3 regions of the Mesorhizobium sp. LNHC221B00 genome follow, and region 2 is predicted to be linked to each of the others. Evidence: riboswitches for the same ligand, from Rfam matches in the RefSeq annotation. Region 2 holds a riboswitch; each other region holds the start of a gene.
The links. Region 2 has a riboswitch for thiamine pyrophosphate ahead of thiB (thiamine ABC transporter substrate binding subunit). Riboswitches for the same ligand answer to the same signal wherever they lie in the genome.

Region 1: linked by a shared signal. The riboswitch ahead of thiC (phosphomethylpyrimidine synthase ThiC) and the one ahead of thiB (thiamine ABC transporter substrate binding subunit) in region 2 are both predicted to bind thiamine pyrophosphate.
Region 3: linked by a shared signal. The riboswitch ahead of X741_RS142710 (YkoF family thiamine/hydroxymethylpyrimidine-binding protein) and the one ahead of thiB (thiamine ABC transporter substrate binding subunit) in region 2 are both predicted to bind thiamine pyrophosphate.

What each region holds. Positions count from the first base shown of each region.
Region 1 covers NZ_AYWR01000011.1:348,208-354,296, forward strand. Annotated here, with positions in the region: gene thiC (phosphomethylpyrimidine synthase ThiC) at 1-1,655, opposite strand, end outside; TPP riboswitch at 1,759-1,875, opposite strand; gene X741_RS150720 (acetyl-CoA carboxylase biotin carboxylase subunit family protein) at 2,099-3,403, opposite strand; gene hemA (5-aminolevulinate synthase) at 3,974-5,185, opposite strand; gene X741_RS150710 (FCD domain-containing protein) at 6,033-6,089, shown strand, end outside.
Region 2 covers NZ_AYWR01000004.1:321,364-327,452, forward strand. Annotated here, with positions in the region: gene X741_RS158500 (M48 family metalloprotease) at 1-534, opposite strand, end outside; gene thiQ (thiamine ABC transporter ATP-binding protein) at 854-1,672, opposite strand; gene thiP (thiamine/thiamine pyrophosphate ABC transporter permease) at 1,665-3,290, opposite strand; gene thiB (thiamine ABC transporter substrate binding subunit) at 3,542-4,540, opposite strand; TPP riboswitch at 4,584-4,698, opposite strand; gene X741_RS158480 (thiamine diphosphokinase) at 4,786-5,430, shown strand; gene X741_RS158475 (ABC-F family ATP-binding cassette domain-containing protein) at 5,432-6,089, shown strand, end outside.
Region 3 covers NZ_AYWR01000023.1:61,164-67,252, forward strand. Annotated here, with positions in the region: gene X741_RS142735 (GNAT family N-acetyltransferase) at 1-14, shown strand, start outside; gene X741_RS142730 (hypothetical protein) at 116-823, opposite strand; gene X741_RS142725 (glycosyltransferase family 39 protein) at 1,021-2,565, shown strand; gene msrA (peptide-methionine (S)-S-oxide reductase MsrA) at 2,755-3,297, shown strand; gene X741_RS142715 (hypothetical protein) at 3,343-3,657, opposite strand; TPP riboswitch at 3,842-3,955, shown strand; gene X741_RS142710 (YkoF family thiamine/hydroxymethylpyrimidine-binding protein) at 3,946-4,554, shown strand; gene X741_RS142705 (ABC transporter permease) at 4,664-5,416, shown strand; gene X741_RS142700 (ABC transporter ATP-binding protein) at 5,413-6,089, shown strand, end outside.

The DNA.
Region 1 (6,089 bases), on a different contig from region 2:
TGCGCCACCTTGTGCGCCTCCTTGGGCAAGGTCTGGTCGTGGAAGGACCGCGCCGTTTCGGGATCGAGCGACAGGTTGAACTGGTCCTCCCAGCGGAACTCGAAGCGCGCGCGGGAAAGGGCGTCATCCCTGACTTTCGCCGCCGGATGACCCTTCGCCAGGTCGGCGGCATGGGCGGCTATCTTGTAGGTGATCACGCCGATCTTGACGTCGTTGCGATCGGGAAGACCGAGATGCTCCTTGGGCGTGACGTAACAGAGCATGGCGGTGCCGAACCAGCCGATCATGGCAGCCCCAATGCCTGAGGTGATGTGGTCGTAGCCCGGCGCGATGTCGGTCGTCAGCGGTCCAAGCGTGTAGAACGGCGCCTCGCCGCAGACGGCGAGCTGCTTGTCCATGTTCGCCTTGATCTTGTGCATCGGCACGTGGCCGGGCCCCTCGATCATCACCTGGCAATCCTTCGCCCAGGCGATCTTCGTCAGCTCGCCGAGCGTTTCCAGTTCGGCGAATTGCGCCGCGTCGTTGGCATCGGCGATCGAGCCCGGACGAAGGCCGTCGCCGAGCGAGAAGGAGACGTCGTAGGCTCTGGCGATGTCGCAGATCTCCGCGAAGTGCTCGTAGAGGAAGCTTTCCCGGTGATGGTGCAGGCACCATTTGGCCATGATCGAGCCGCCGCGCGAGACGATACCCGTGACCCGGTCGACGGTCAGCGGGATATAATGCAGCCGCACGCCGGCGTGGATGGTGAAATAGTCGACGCCTTGCTCGGCCTGTTCGATCAGCGTGTCGCGGTAGACCTCCCAGGTTAGATCCTCGGCAATGCCTCCGACCTTTTCGAGCGCCTGGTAGAGCGGCACCGTGCCGATCGGCACCGGCGCGTTGCGCACGATCCAGTCGCGGATGTTGTGGATGTTGCGGCCGGTCGACAGGTCCATCACCGTATCGGCGCCCCAGCGGATCGCCCACACCATCTTTTCGACCTCTTCCGCCATCGACGATGTGACGGCGGAGTTACCGATATTGGCGTTGATCTTGACCAGGAAATTGCGGCCGATGATCATTGGCTCGCTCTCGGGATGGTTGATGTTGGCGGGAATGATCGCCCGTCCGCGCGCCACCTCGTCACGCACGAATTCGGGCGTGACGAAATCGGGCAGCGTCGCGCCGAAAGCCTCGCCGTCGCGCTCAAGCTTGCCGTGCAGGATCTCGCGACCAAGGTTCTCGCGAATGGCAACGAACTCCATTTCGGGTGTGATGATGCCGGCGCGCGCATAGGCAAGCTGCGTCACCGCCTTGCCTGCTTTGGCCCTGAGCGGTCGGTGGCGGATGGGAAATTCCGGCGTCAGGCGTTCGCCCGTCGCGAATCCGTTGTCCTCCGGCCGGACATGGCGGCCGTCACAGTCCTCGACATCGCCGCGGGCCAAGATCCATTCGTGGCGAAGCCGGGCCAGGCCTTTTTCGATGCTGGTTTCGACAGCCGGGTCGGTATAGGGGCCCGACGGATCGTAGACGGTAACGGGCGGCTCGCCGGCTGTCGGATGGACGGAGATTTCGCGCATCGGCACCCTGATCTGTGGGTGGAGAGCGCCCGGCTTGTGGATCTTACGCGAGGCGGGCAGCGGTCCCGTCGAGACGGCGGGGGTGAGGGCATTCATCTTGAGGCTCCTTTGCTCTTGCATTGGAGACCCAGTTCTGTGCCGGAAGGATGAAAAGACGCTTCTGTCGACCTGCCGAAACAGGACCTCGGGCGTAAACTCCCGCAAAGCGCTTGCACCGTCCCTACGCCAGTATGAACTGGATCAGGTTCAACGGGTCACTGCGCCGCGAAAGCCAGCAGTATCTCAGCCCCTTGCCGGGACTCCCCTGGTGAATGCCTCAGGTTGAACGGGCCGGGGTTGTCTTGTCAAGCGCATGTTCGTCCTGCGGCGGCGGTGGGCGGCAATCAAATTGGGCCCAAATTGGGCCGACGGCCTCGCCACGGGTCGCGGAGAAGTTCCGCGGGAGATAGGGCAGGTGTGGCCAAAGCTGCATTTGCCTCGTCAAACTTGATGTGACATTGACGTAGACGGAACTGCTGCGTTTCAAGGATCTTAAGCCGTCAATGCCTGATCGGAACAGAACTGGTGGGCCGCCCGAACGCCCCACAAACATCGTGCTCTCGATCACCTCCTATTGTCGCCGGAAAAGGGGTGATCGACCAATCGATCAAGTCGACCGCTCGCTGAAGGGCGCCCTCGGTTTCAGCACGGCTGGGCGAAGTGGCAATGACATGTCCAATCCAGTCTCGGAAATCCCCCTTCCTGACGATCGGTGTCTTGGGTTCAACATTCAATTTGACCTCGGCCACACCTGATATAGCAGCTGCCTGAGTGTCGCCACCAATCCAGTCCAGGGTGCCATCTTGATCAGGAAGCAGGAATCGCGCGGCCGCAGTATGTGAATGCTTTTTGCGCAGATCCCATTCCTCGCCAATGACAAGCTTGATGTGCTCGGTGACGAGGTCGACACCGTAAGCTAACTGGACCAGTTGAGGGTCGGGCGCGCCACTAAGACGCGGATTGACTTCAATGACAACTGGACCGCGTTTCGTGCACCGGAGTTCAATGTTAGTTGGCCCCCAGCCAAGGCCGAGAGCCCGCAAACAGCTCAGCGAAACATCGGCGATGCGCTCACGCTCCTGATCGGTTAGCAGGGCCGGATATGTCACCTCACGTATGACGAAATGGGGGAGGGGACCAAAGTCATTGGCGCAAATCGCAACGACCTCATTCCCCATAACATTAATGCTATAGAACGGGCCCTGTGCGAATTCTTCGACGAGTATTTTCGGTGTAGACCGCCATATGTGCTTTCCGCCCAATAGATAGGTCGTATGTTCGGCTACGTCTTCGAGGCTGCGGCACAATCGGACACCGATGCTGCCGCTGCCTACTGCCGGCTTAAGAATCACGGGCAGGCCGATCTCTGCAGCCGAGCTTTCTACCTCCGCCGCATTCGTTGCCAACCGATAAGCCGGTATTGGAACGCCGGCCTGCGCGAGGAGTTGGCGTTGCTTGAATTTGTCGCAGCTTCGTTCAATCGATTCAGGGTTCGGTCCCGGTAGATCGAAATGCCGGCAAAGCTTGCCAACTGTCGCATAGATCGATTCATGGTCCCCGGCAAAGCCAGTAATGCCAGCAATGTCGTGGGTAGCACGCAGCCGCGAACATTCGCGGACCAACGCTTCGAGATTGCCAGTGTCGACACGGATTGCCTCAACGTTTTCCGCCGAAAGATAGTCGTACCGAGGTGGATCAGCCGTCAGAGTAATTGGATGAAGACCAAGACACTGAGCCGCTTGGACGTATAGCTGACCAGTACCCCTATGGCCTTCGACCAATATGAGCGCTCTTCTTCTTACCATTGCTGTTAATCCCGATGTTGCGTGCTGGCGGCGGTCCGAGGGTACCGGCGTCACTTTTATGGCCGTGCCGGACCTCAGACTCGCGGTGCCGTACCATTGTCAACGACTGACGGTTGTAAAAATCTTGTAAATTGATTTGAAGGATCTGTTGCAGCGTTGTTGATTAGGGCGGCGTCGGAGGCTTGCTCCGTTCAAACCAGGTTAGCTGGGGTTGGTGTGTGATCCCGTGGGCCTGGGCGTGACCTACCCCTCGGGTAGGGCACGCCAAGCCACATCAAACTCGCAGCACAAGAACATGCGCTCTGGTCATACCGGCTCATGGTGAGCCCTGAATCTGGAACCGGCCCGATGTGTAAGCAGCGAGTCGTCAAACGGCCCCATTCAATCATGGAGTCACATCATTTAAGATCGCGAAAGCTGTCATTGCGGGTTACGGAACTGCTTTCCGTTGACATTCGAAGATGCGATCGGGCGTCAGAACCGGATCGCGGACCGCCGCTTCCACCTCGGCGAGCCCGGCTGATATAATCAGGTCTGAGGCTGCGCGCCCTGTCGTTCCCAGCATTTACATTAGGCAGCCTTGCCAAGATTGTCCCGCTGCAGAACCTGCCTGAGCGCATCGACGAACGTCCGAATATCTGTCGTACTATGGGCAGGCGTAACCGTCACCCTGAACCGCTCGGTTCCCACCGGAACACTCGGCGCCAGAATTGGCTGAACGTATATTCCATGCTGATCTAGAAGCTGGCGGGACGCTTCCTTGCAACGGAATGGATCACCAATAAGCACAGGAATGATGTGGCTTCGGGTCGGCATGACGGGGATGCCCGCCTCTTTCAGCAATCCGACTAAAAGTTTCGTTTTCCGGTGCAGATCAATTCGTTCTGAATCTGAATCGCGAAGATGGCGCAGCGCTGCCAGCGCACCAGCCGCTAGGGCTGGCGCAAGCGCCGTGGTGAAAATGAAACCGATCGAGAAGCTTCGTATGCTGTCAACAATGGAGGCAGGTCCGGTCACATAACCCCCCATCGAGCCGAACGCCTTACCTAGCGTTCCTTCGATGATGGTTGGACGATCCATGATGCCAAGTTCCGCGGCAATGCCGGCGCCTTTCGGACCGTACATTCCCGATGCATGAACTTCATCCAGAAACGTCATTGCGCCAAATTCGTCCGCCATGTCACAGATATCTTTGATCGGTGAAATGTCACCGTCCATTGAATATACCGATTCAAAAACAATGATCTTGGGTCTTGCAAGATTTACACTGCGCAGAAGCTCCCGCAAATGCGCAACGTCGTTATGCCGGAAGACGCGCTTTTCGGCCCGGCTGTTGCGGCATCCACTAATAATTGAAGCGTGGTTGTGCTCGTCAGAAAAAATAATTGTGTCCGGCATCAAAGATGCCAATGTACTCAATGATGAATCGTTTGAGCTGAAGCCGGAAACAAAAATCAATCCTGCTTCCTTATTGTGGAAACCTGCAAGCTCCCGCTCGAGCAACACGTGATAATGGTTGGTGCCACCAATGTTGCGGGATCCTCCCGATCCTGCGCCGTTGGCATCGATGGCGCGCTTCATTGCCGATAGCACTTTGGGGTGCTGCCCCATACCGAGATAATCATTAGTGCACCAAATGGTTATCTCTTTTCGGCCGTCGGGCCTATTGAGCCAGGCCTTTGGGAAGTTGCCAGACTGACGCTCCAGATCGGCAAATTCACGATACCCGCCACGGCCTTTGAGTTGCTCGATTCTTCCGGCGAAATACTGCACATAATCCAAATCAATCTCCTGTTGGGAAGCCGTTTTTCGGCGCGCTCAGTGCTGCTTCACAGCGCACCTGCGCCGGCCCATCGCGTCGCATCCCTCGACAAGCACCAGCAAGATTGGATTTCGACTACGCGCTTGATCTTGCGGGGGTTTCGGCCGCTCCAGCTAATTCGGGTAACGCGCCCCAAAGTGCAAGTGAAGAGAATGTTAAATCTATTTGTTACTGAAATGTTTGAAATTGCATAGTGTCGCAAGGGATTTCATAATTCTGGCCAGTCGTCGTTCGATTCCTGTCGCGGCCTTGTCAGAGCTGCGCTCGGCGGGCTTTCGGCCCGAGAGCCGCAATGCGCGAGGGCCGCGTCTTGTCGCGCAACAGCCCTTGAAGCCCTTCGGCGGCGAAACGCTCTGCAAACGCCATACGCAGCTTTTGGACTTGCTGGCCTGCCGGATCATCTTGACGGTGCCGACGTCATCGTCGGTCCAGCCGGTTCGGAGTCGCCTCAGAATCGGAAATTTCTGCCCATCAGACTGGAAATTGACATGTAAGCTTCCCGGCTCCTTCAGATGTCATCATCTCTCGCACACCAACTCATGCCACGCAGATGAGATCGCGCCTTTTTCTGTCGTCACATTCCATTGTCAGAATCGGAAAAGAAGGGTCTCCTTGTTTTTATAAAACAAAATTTCACAAATAATTATGAAAACGGACATGTTTCCTGCAGACAATTAACGTGCACGTACTTGTCTGCCGCTGAGTAACAAAATATAGGCAGCGATTATAACTTATAAACGTAGTGAAACGCGTCAATCGACATTTCCGTACATCTGCAGCAGAGACGAGGGGAGTCCCATGGGCCCTATGAAGATGCAGCCCGAGGAGATGGGCAGCCTGTCCGCGCGGATTTACAGCAAGGTG
Region 2 (6,089 bases):
GTCCGCTTCCAGTTCCTGGTTGCGCGAGAACTGCGCCAGCCTGAGCTTGCCGCGGATCAGTGCTGCCTTGGCGGTCGGGCTGTCGCCGAGCACGTCCGAGACGACCTTGGTCGCCAGGCCTTCCTCGGCCTCCAGCTGCTGGCGTTGCAGGCCGTGGTTGGCGGTGACGTGGCCCATCTCGTGCGCGATGACCGCGGCGAGTTCGGACGAATCGTTTGCCAGCGCCAGCAGGCCGCGCGTGATGTAGAGATAACCGCCCGGCAGCGCGAAGGCGTTGACGTTGGGCGAATTCAAGATGGTGATGCGGTAGGTCTGGGTCGGATTGGCCGACACCACGGTCAGGCTGCCGACCACCTTGGCGACCATGCGCTCGAGCTTGGGATCGGAATATTCCCCGCCATAGGTCGCCAGGATGCGCGGATGCTGCGCCTTGGCCAGTTCGGCGAGTTTGTTGTTGGCGCCGACATTGTCGACCGTGATCGGCCTGTCGGACGGCTGGAAGCCGGATTCCTGGACTGCCGGAGGTGTGAACATCTGGCAGCTTGCGAGCGCCACGGCAAAACCGGCCAGCGCCAGAAAGCGCGCCAGCGGGTTCCATCTTGGTCTGTCAACGCCGATCGCCAGAACGGCTTCCTTTCGGGTCCCGGCGCATGACCGCGAAAATCGGGGGCGATCTTCGGAATTGTCATGCGCAAACAAACTACTACAGCATCCGTCACACGTCCCTCGGGGGCGTGCGGCGGATGCTGTAGGCAAATCACGGCCTGTGCCGGACCAATAGGGCGGACCTAGCCACACTACGTCTGCCATGGCAAGCAAGCGCCACTTCGCCCGAAGCCGGTTTGACCGTAAATTATGTCCGCTTCCGGGCAATATCTCGTGATACGGCATCCCCAGCACCGGCACCGATATAGCGCCGGAACGCCTCGGGACCAGCCCCGGCAAAGAAATCGGCGGCGGAGCCGGTGGCCGCGACGGCGCCATTGTCCAGAAACACTACATTCTGGCCGATCCGGCAGGCATCCTGCGGCTGGTGCGTGACGAACAGCACCGTCATGCCATGGTCGGCATGGACGTGGGCAACCAGATCGAGCATGTCGTCGCGCAAAGCGGGCCCGAGCGAGGCGAAGGGTTCGTCGAGCAGCAGCACCGGACGATCGCGCACCAGCACGCGGGCCAGGGCGACGCGCTGGCGCTCACCGCCAGAGAGTTCGCGCGGTAAGCGTTGTTCCTTGCCGGCAAGGCCGGTGCGCGCAAGCGCGTCGGCAATCGCCGCGCGGTCGGCCTCGGTCAGCCGCAGCGACGGCGAGCGGCCGAGCCCGACATTCTGCTCGACGCTGAGATGAGCGAAAAGGTTGTTTTCCTGGAACACCATCGACACCGGCCGCGCCGCCGGAGGCGCTCCGCCGACATCGGCCCCACCGATCAGCACACGGCCGGAGCGTGGCGTCTCGAACCCGGCGACCAGGTTGAGCAGCGTCGATTTGCCCGAGCCGCTCGGCCCCATAATGGCGGTGATTTCCGCCGCCGCGAACGCGACATCGAAGGCAAGCGGCGCCTCGCCATAGCTGAACGAAACCTTATCCAGCCGCACCGGAACACCTTTCCTGCCAATCGCCCCGTCTTTCCTGCCAATCGCCCCGTCTTTCCTGCCAATCGCCCCGTCAGACATCGCGGGCCATTCCTTTTCCCAGCCGGTCCGCTGCCAGGACCAGCGCCAGGCAAACCAGGCCGAGCAACAGTGCCAGGCCGGCGGCGTCCGCGGTGCGGTAGCTGCCCATGCGCGCCAGCAGAAGGTAGGGCAATGTCTGCACGGAATCACTGCCGAACAGCGCGATGACACCGAGATCGCCAAGCGACAGCGCCATGGCGAAGGCGAAGGCGGTGGCGAGCGGCCGCCGCAGCGACGGCCAGTCGACCAGCCGCAGCCTGGCCCAGCCAGCCATGCCGAGCTGCGCGCAGAGCCGTTCGTGACGCTCGCTGCCCGCATCATAGGCGGGACGGACGGCGCGCAACGCGAAAGGCATCGCCATCACCGCATTGACGGTGACGACCATGATCGGGGCGATGGCGAAGACATCGCCGGCATGGCGCAGCAGCAGGAACCAGCCGGCGCCGATGACGATCGGCGGCACGACCAGGACGAACCCCGCGCCGGTATCGGTGGCGTGTTCGAGCAGCGTCCTTGGCCCAGAGCGGCGGTTCAGCGCCAGCGCCCGGCGCGCCATGGTCAAGGCCAGCGACAGCATCACCGAAAGCAGCGCCGATAGGAAGGCCAGCACCGCACTCGTCAGCGTCGCCTGCCGGACTGCGGCCTCGCCGGCGAGCCGGCCGAGATCGGCGCCAAGCCCGGCGATCACCGTGGCCGCCATCGGTCCGGCAACGAACAGCAGCGCCAGCACGATGAGCGCCGCGTTCAGCCAGGTCTCGGTCCGGTTGACGGAGAGATAACGGCGCGGTGCGACCGGCAGGTTGGTGTCGCCGACGATATTGGTGCCAAGCCGCGTCAGCGTCAGCACCACGATGAAGGTCAAGGCGATCTGCAGCAGCGTCAGCGCGACCGCCCGCGCGGGATCGAAATCGAAGCGCAGCGCCTGATAGATGCCGACTTCCAGCGTCGTCGCGCTTGGTCCGCCGCCGAGCGTCAGCACGATGGTGAAGGAGGTAATGCAGAGCATGAAGACGAGCCCGGCGACGCCGGGCAAGGCGGCGCGCAGCGTCGGCCATTCGATCAGCCGGAACGCCGGCCCCGCGCCCATGCCAAGCTGGCTCGCCAGCCGCCACTGGTCGGCAGGAATGGTCTGCAGTGCCTCGAGGAACAGCCGCGTGCTGAGCGGCAGGTTGAAGAAGACATGGGCGACGAGGATGCCGGACAGGCCGTAAATGCCTGGCCAGCCCTGGCCGCCGACCGCGCCGAACAGGCCGGCGAAATAACCGGCGCGGCCGTAAAGCGCCAGGATCCCGAGCGCCGCGACGATGGCCGGCAACGCCAGCGGCACGGCGAAGAGCTGCAGCATGAAGGCGCGGCCCGGGAAGAGCGGGTGCCGCGACAGCGCACGCGCCACGAACAGCGCCGGCATGACCGACAGAAGTGTCGAAAGGGCGGCCTGCCAGAGCGTGAAGCGCACGACGCGCAGCAGATAGGGATCGAAGGCCGCCCAAGCGCCGGAGAAATCGTCAGCGCCTTCGACGAGCAACCCGGTAAACGCGCCACCGATCAGCAGCGCGATCGCGGAAAGCGCGATGATGCCGGCGCTGACGCGGGGGTCGGTGGGGTGGCGCGTATGCATTTCGCGCTACCCAACACTGTGGTGGGTATCGATCGAAGGAAATACCTGGCGAAGGCCGAGCCCACCCCCCTCTGTCCTGCCGGACATCTCCCCCTCAAGGGGGGAGATTGCGCACGCGGAGGCTTTCGCTATTCTCCAATGCTGCTGGACTTGGCTAGGCGCCAAAACTGCCAATCTCCCCCCTTGAGGGGGAGATGGCCGGCAGGCCAGAGGGGGGCGGCTTGGCGCAAACATCCGACGAGACTTGAACCCTACTTGCTCATCACCGAAAGCCATTCGTCCACCCAGGCCTTGCGGTTGGCGGCGACCTCCTGCGGGCTGAACAGCAAGGTCTTGGTCGGCTTGACCAGTTTGTCGAAGGCCGGGTTGAGCGGCTTGTCGGTCTTGCCGGCGGGGAACATCCAGTTGGTCTCGGGGATAGCGTCCTGGAACTTCGGGCTGGTCATGAAGGCCATGAACTTTGCCGCCAGCGGGTTCTTGGCGCCCGTGGTGGTGATGCCGGCAACCTCGATCTGCAGGTATTCGCCCTCCTCGAAGGACGCCGCCTGGTAGCGCTCGGTCTTCTCGGCGATCATGTGATAGGCCGGCGACGTGGTGTAGGACAGCACCATCGGCGCCTCGCCCTTGGTGAACAGGCCGTAGGCCTCGCTCCAGCCCGGCGTCACCGTCAGCACCTTCGCCTTGAGCTTGGCCCAGGCCTCCGGTGCCTTGTCGCCATAGACCGACTTCACCCACAAAAGCAGGCCGAGACCCGGCGTCGAGGTGCGCGGATCCTGGATGACGATCTTGTCGTCCGCACTGCCTTCGACCAGATCCTTAAGGCTTTTGGGCGGTGTCTTCAGCTTCTGCGTGTCATAGACGACGGCGAAGTAGCCATAGTCGAAGGGGACGAAAGTATCGTCGCTCCAGCCGCCCGGCACATTGACGTCGCTGACCGCGCCATGCGGCGCGAACAGGCCTGTCGCCTTGGCGTCGGCGGTGAGATTGGTGTCGAGGCCGAGCACGATATCGGCCTTGGTCGAGGCCCCTTCGAGCTTGACGCGGTTGAGCAGCGCCACGCCGTCGGCGACCGAGACGAACTCGACATCGCAGCCGCATTCGGCCTCGAATTCCTTCTTCACCACGGGGCCTGGACCCCAGTCGGCGGTGAAGCTTTCATAGGTGTAGACGGTGAGCTTGTCCTTGGCCAAGGCCGGCCCGGACAGCGCCAGAACCGCTGCCGAGACAAGAGAGTATAAAAGCGTGCGCATCGGCGCCTCCTTCGTTCGAGTTGAAAGGAATTGAGGCGTCGGACTGTCCGAAACGTCTAATCCCTCCGCCGGTACAAACCGGATCAGGTTCAGCGGGTTGGCGAGACTGCCTCTCAGCCGGTCCGCGAAGATCGCGTCCGGCACCCCGTTAGAGCGTTTCGACACATAGGCCGGGCCAATGAACCGCGCAAGTGGGAGTTTGCCGCCTTCCGTTTCGCGTGTCGGGCTGGTAAGGGCCACACGATATGAGCACATTCACCATCCTGCTTGGCGGCGATCTCATCCGCACGCCGCGGCTCGACCGCCAGATCGAAGGCTGCCGCGTGATCGCCGCCGACGCCGGCATCGGCCATGCGCGGCTGCTCGGCCTTGTCCCGGAACTCTGGGTGGGTGATTTCGATTCGGTGCCGGCCAATCTGCCTGACGATCTGGCCGCCGTGCCCCGCCAGACCTTTCCGCCGGAGAAGGACAAGACCGATGGCGAACTGGCGATCGCCGCCGCGCTCGCGCGCGGCGCGACCCGGCTGGTGCTGGCAGGCGCTTTCGGCGGCAAACGGGCCGACCATGCTTTCCTGCATCTGTCGCTCGCCCTGCGGCTGGCCGAGACCGGCACCGGAGTGGTGCTGACCAGCGGCGCCCAGGAAGGCGTGCCCTTGCTGTTGGGAAAGGCGGGCTTCGACTATGCCGACGGCACGCTGTTTTCGATCCTCGGCTTTTCAGACCTCGCCGGCCTGACCGTCACCGGCGCCAAATGGCCGCTGAACCATGTCGAGGTGGCCTTCGGTTCATCGCTGACCATCTCCAACGAGGTCAGGGGGGGCCTCGAAATCGCGCTCGGCCATGGCCGCGCGCTGCTGCTCGCTCATCCCTATCCCTTGCCCGAAAGCTGACATGGCCCCGCCTCTTCTCAATCTCGACGGGATTAAACTGACCTTCGGCGGCACGCCGCTGCTCGATGGCGCCGCCTTGACCGCTTCGGCCGGCGACAAGATCGCGCTGGTCGGCCGCAACGGCTCGGGCAAGTCGACGCTGCTCAAGATCGCCGCCGGCCTGATCGAACCGCAGGACGGCGAGGTGTTCCGCCAACCGTCGGCGACGGTGCGCTATCTGCCGCAGATGCCCGACATGGAAGGCTTCGCGACGGTCCGCGCCTATGTCGAGGCAGGCCTCGGCCCCGCCGATGATCCCTACCGCGCCAGCTATCTGATGGAGCATCTCGGCCTGACGGGCGAGGAGCGGCCGAACGATCTGTCCGGCGGCGAGGCCAGGCGCGCCGCCCTTGCCCGCGTCATGGCGCCGGAACCGGACATCCTGCTGCTTGATGAGCCGACCAACCATCTCGATCTGTCGGTCATCGAGTGGCTGGAAGAAGAGCTTGTCCGCACCTCGTCGGCACTCGTCGTCATCTCGCACGACCGCCGTTTCCTCGAACGCGTCTCGCGCGCCACCATCTGGCTCGACCGCGGCCAGACCCGCAGGCTCGACAAGGGTTTTGGCCATTTCGAGGAATGGCGCGATCAGGTGCTGGAAGAGGAAGAGCGCGAGCAGC
Region 3 (6,089 bases), on a different contig from region 2:
TCGGCGCGGATTGAGGGCGGCGGCAACAGGCTGAGCAAGCGCAGCATCGCGACCATCGAAGACGACGAAACAGCCCGCTCCGGTTCGCCGGAGCGGGCTATTTCGCGTTTTTACCCTAGGCGAGAATGTTGACCGCGCGGGCCGCGACCAGCGCGATCGTCAGCAGTGAAATCATGGCTTCCGCCATCATCAGCAGCTTGGCGCGCTGGGAGAGCGGCAAGGTGTCGGTCGGCGAAAACGCCGTCGCATTGGTGAAGGCGAGGAAGAAGTAGTCGACGAAGCCCGGCAGCCATTGGCTAAGCTCACGGTCGTTCAGCGTCATCTGCGCAAACAGGAAATCGGCCTGCGCAAGCTTGACGAGGCCGCAGGTCGGGGGGCCGCCGCGGTCGGTGCTCCAGAACCACAAGGCGAAGACGATGACGTTTGTCACCCAGATGTTGAGAGCGTCGATCAGCAGTGTCGTGCCGCTGCTGCCGGCATGTCCCTCCAGTAAGGCATGCACCAGCAAGACCAGCGAGCCGCAATTCATGACGCTGATGACAGCGGTCATGGCCAGGGCGGTTCGGCGGATCATGGCGCGAAACTGGCCGATCGCATGCCATTCGTGGTCCTCGACCGCTTTTCTGGTGACGACCTGTGTCCATGCCGTCGCCACCGACAACGGCACGAGCAGGGCCGCTTCCAGTCCCGGCGCCAGCCAGCGCGGACCGAATGAGAGATTGTTGATGACCAGAAGCTGCAGGCAGATGATGACGAGAACCGCTGCGCGCGCCAGCCAGAAGTCGAGCGCACGGTAGTGAATGACGGCATGTTGATGGCGCATCTGGAATCCGGATGTTCAGGCAGGGCCTTCAGGCCATGTGCCTTGAGAAGGCGGGGGCTGCAGAGCGTTGAAATTCCAGTTCAATTTTGGTGTCGCAATGGCACGCAAGTATACATTTTTGTAAGCTTTGGTGTTTGGGCTGTTCGGCAAACCGGACGATGTGGTTTAAGCGCCGCATGGTGGGGATCGATGACTCCTTGGATCGCTGGGTGCCGGCGGGGCTGCCTGCCCCGGGTTTGAGTTCGTTATCTGTCTGGTCCGGCCTGCTTCGCCAACCCTGGCATTTGCTGGCGCTTTTGTGCCTGGCGCAGATCTTGTGCTGGACGGTGGTGCCAGCGCTCGTCGATCCCGCGCCGCCCGGCGATGTCGTGGAGGGCTTCATGTGGGGCCGCGAATGGGTGCTTTTGACCTACAAGCACCCGCAGCTCCCTGGTTGGCTGCTCGAGACCAGCCATCTTCTGACCGGATCGTTCCGCTGGCCGCAATATCTGCTCGCCCAGCTGACCATCTCCGCGACCTTCATCCTGGTCTATCTGCTGGCCCGCGACATGCTGGGCCAAAGCCGGGCGCTGGCTGCCGTACTTTTGATGCCGTCGGTCTATTTCTTTGGCTGGCCGACCCCGCAATTCAATCATGACTATGCGCAGATGCCGTTCTGGGCGGCGATCTGCTGGCTGCTTTGGCGCGCGGGCCGTGGTGGCGGGCCGGGCTGGTGGCTCGCGCTCGGGCTGGTCTCGGGCGTCGGGCTTTATGCCAAATTCTCCACCGGCCTGCTGCTTGCCTTCGGCGCTCTGTGGCTGTTGTCCGATGCGCGCGCGCGCAGCCGGCTGGCGACACCTTGGCCGTGGCTTGGCCTTGCCGTCTTTCTCGCCGTCGCCACGCCGTTGGCCGTCGAGCTCTACCGTATCGATTTCCTGCCGCTGACCTATTTCGCCGGTCGTGACGAATGGGTGACCGAACACCGAGCGCGCCTTTATTATGCCGGTGTCCAGATGGCCGGGCTCTCCGGCTTTTTGCTGGTGCTGGCGATATCAGGGCTGCTGCGGCACTCGCCGGCTCCGCAAGAGCCCGTCGAGCGCGGCTCGCGTGTTTATCTCATGTGGATGGGCCTTGGGCCCGCGGCGCTGGTCATGGTCGCCTCGCTGTTTACCGGCACCGGCGAAGCCTGGGGCGCGCCGATGTACAATCTTGTCGGCGTCGTCGCGCTCGCGTTCTTGAGCCATCGGCTTGGCGCCACAGAGATGCGAAAACTGACGATCTGCGCATTCATCTGCATCATCGGCATGTCAGGCGCCTATGCGGCCATCCGCTGGACGGACTGCAATGTGCGCGGGCGCATGGACGCCGTTTGCTGGCCGGCACGACCGATCTCAGACGAGGCCGAGGCGGTCTGGCACGCGGCTGTGCCCGGCCGACTCGACATCGTCGGCGGCGACACCAATCTGGCGATGCTGGCGGGTCTCAATGCCTATGACAAGCCGTCGATTTTCACCGACCTCGATATGCGGTTCGCACCCTGGATCACACCGAAGCGGTTGCACGACCACGGCATGCTGATGGTTTGGCCGGGCAGTCGCGTGCCACCGCAGCTGCACGCATGGCTGGACAACATTCAGGTCAAGACCGTCCTTTTCAACTGGTCGCAAGAGGCGCCGCCGGTGGCGATCAGTTTTGCCGCCATCCCGCCCGGCGCGCGCCTGCCGGTTGCTGTCGACGGCCCGACTGGACAACCGCACAGCTGAAGTCCACGATTCCATTCCGCGTCGTGCTATTTCGTCGGTGCATGGCCGCACGCACTGCCGGCGCCGCGTTCGGGCGACTGGACGAAGTCGCCGACAATGCCCATTTATGGGAAATCCAATTTGTTGTCGTGCAATTCAAGACGGAACCGCGGTCCGTTTTCTGTGAATTGCTTTTTGAGGAGAGGTGACATGGCGACTTCGACCGAACGCGCAGTGCTTGCCGGCGGCTGTTTCTGGGGCATGCAGGATCTGATACGGCGCTATCCCGGCGTCATCTCGACTCGTGTCGGCTACTCGGGCGGCGATGTGCCAAACGCCACCTATCGCAATCATGGCACGCACGCCGAGGCGATCGAGATCAATTTCGATCCGGCCGTGATTAGCTATCGGACGCTGCTGGAGCGTTTTTTCCAGATCCACGATCCGACGACACGCAACCGACAGGGCAACGATGTCGGGATGAGTTACCGTTCGGCGATCTACTATACCAGCGACGAGCAAAAGAACGTCGCACAGGACACCATCGCCGACGTGGATGCCTCTGGGCTGTGGCCCGGCAAGGTCGTCACCGAAGTCGCGCCGGCTGGTGCCTTCTGGGAGGCCGAGCCGGAGCATCAGGATTATCTGGAGAAATATCCCAACGGCTACACCTGCCATTTCGTCAGGCCAGGCTGGAAGCTGCCGGTTCGAGAAAAAGCGGTGCCATGGATTCAGCCATGCGACAGGATTTGAGAAGCCGCGGAGCGAGCGCTCCGCGGCTTCTTCTCATTGCAAATCCTACTTGCCGCAATGGTTGTCGTTAACCGTCGGCGCTGTGGTGCCCGGCGACGTGCCATTGGCATCGGGCTGCGCGCCCTGTGGATGGGCAGGGCAATTCCGATCCGCGTTGGAATTCATATCATCCAGCGTGCCAGTCGTGCTGTTGGTCACCGACGGGTCGACCGTGTTCGGCGAAGCTGGCGTATTAGGATCGACCGTGACCGATCTGCCGCTACCGGCTCCGTCGGTGCCGCTTGTGCCATTGCTCTGCGCCATGGCCGATGTGGCCAGGCCGATGGTGAGCGTCGAAGCTGCGAGGATTCTCATGAACATGGTTTGTCTCCATTTTCTGTGAACTCGTCGCGTCGCGACTGGTAGGACAACCGCTCGGTCTGGTGAAGGTTCCCGATAAATTCTCGCGCCGGCAGAGCCAACCGCTCCCGCTCTGGCGCAATGCTTTTGGCGCAGTTCGCTGAAAAAAACGGCTTCCCCAATCGGTCGAATGGTGCTTTAACGCGCCCATCCACAGGGGTGCTCCGTACGGTCGGGGCTGAGACGGGGGCGGCAAGCCCACAGACCCTAGAAGCTGATCTGGGTAATACCAGCGGAGCGAGGCGGGCTATGTTTTCAGGCGCACAGATTTCCCTATATCCCATGGCCGATGATTTCGTCGGCGTCATTTTGGGCGCGCTCGGTGCGCTCGATCCCTATCGTGACCGGCTCAGGATCGAGACCGACGACATCTCGACCTTGCTGGTCGGGCCGCCCGAAGTGCTGTTCCCGGCTCTGCGCGACCTGTTCGTGGAGGCCGCGCGCAGCGGCAAGCATTGCGTTTTGTCAGCCGCCATTTCGCGTGGCTGCCCAGGCGAGCCGGACGATCCGATCTGCCGCTCCGAGGCCTTCGGCGGGCCTGTCGGGCCGCTCGGCCCGCGCAAGGAAGCCGCCATCGCAGCCGTGCATGGCGCGGTCGCCACCGGCCAGCCGGCGGCGGCGCAATTCTCGCTTTATGTGATGGGTACCGGCGACCACATGGACGAGATCTATGGTTGCATCGATTTCTTGAAACAGTCCGGCGTCTACGATCGCTCCAAGAATTTCTGCACCAAACTGCGCGGCGATACGGGCGCGATCTTTTCGGCGCTCAACGAAGCTTTCTGCCGCTTCGGGCCGGGTGCCGGCCATGTAACCCTCGACGTCACGGTTTCCGCCAACAGCCCCACCGCTGTCTGAACCGCTCGCGCCGATGCGCGACCGTCAAGGTTGTCCTCTCGTGGTCTCATCGTCATTCAACCGGCCGCGTCACCTCGCGGGCATCCTCGCCAAGGCAGTGCCGGCCATAATGTCGGTCGGGCTGCTGCTCGTGGCCTGGGAACTCTACGCTACCTATTCCGGCATCAAGCCGACGACGCTGCCGGCGCCCTCACGTGTCTTTGAGCAGGCGATGCTCAATCGTGACGCGCTGGTCGACAACGCAGTTCCCACTATCCGCGCCACGCTCATCGGTTTCGTCTTTTCACTCAGCGCCGCTTTCGCGCTGTCGATGCTGGTCGACTTCTTCCAACCGCTGCGGCGCGCGCTTTTTCCCGTCTTCATCGTCAGCCAGACCTTGCCGCTGGTTGCGATCGCGCCGCTGGTGGTGCTGTGGTTCGGCTTCGGGCTGGCGCCCAAGATCATGCTGGTGGCGCTGGTCACCTTCTTCCCGATGCTGGTGGCGCTGGTCGAGGGCTACGAGGCAACCGAGCCCGAGATCGGCCAGATGCTACGCGCCATGGGGGCAGGGCGCTGGCGCGTCTTCGTTCTGGCGCGGCTGCCTTCGGCACTGCCATATTTCTTCGCTGGCCTGCGAATCTCCATCACCTATGCCGTTGTCGGCGCCATCTTTGCCGAATATGCGGGTGCCGCCAAAGGGCTGGGCATCTACATGCTCAACGCCAAGAACAATTTTCGCCCCGACCTGGTGCTGGCCGCCGTCGGCGTCAGCGCCGCGCTTACTCTCATCCTGTTCGGATTGACGGTGCTGCTGCAGCGCTTTGCCATGCCCTGGGAACGGGCCGCGGGCAAGCAAGCCGCGGCAAAGGCGGCGCGAAGATGAGCCGGCTCGAATTGCGACATGTGCGCAAGGCGTTTGGCGGGCTCGACGTGCTTGCCGACATTTCGCTCAACGTCGGTGCCGGCGAATTCGTCTCGATCCTCGGGCCTTCGGGCGCCGGCAAGTCGACGCTGTTCCAGCTTCTGACCGGCGCTGAACATGGCGGAGGCGAGATGTTGTTCGACGGCGCGCCGCTCGACGATCATGGCCGGCATTTTGCCTTCATGCCACAGCGCGATGCGTTGATGCCGTGGCGACGCATCCTCGACAACGCGACACTCGGGCCCGAAGTGCAAGGCATCAAGCGCAAGGCAGCACGGGCGCGGGTCGCGCCGCTGTTCGCCGAATTCGGGCTTGCCGGTTTCGAGCGGCACTTTCCGGCGCAGCTTTCGGGCGGCATGCGCCAGCGCGCGGCGCTGTTGCGCACCGTTGTGCAGGAGCGCGACATGCTTTTGCTCGACGAGCCGTTCGGCGCGCTCGACGCACTGACCCGCGCCGCCATGCAGCGCTGGCTCGAGCAGATGTGGCGGCATCATCGCTGGACGGCACTGCTCGTTACCCACGATGTGCGCGAAGCCGTATACCTGTCCGACCGCATCTATGTGCTGTCGACGCGCCCGGCCCGTGTGCTGCGCGAGATCAGGGTGCCGTTGCCGCGTCCGCGCGACCCGACCGG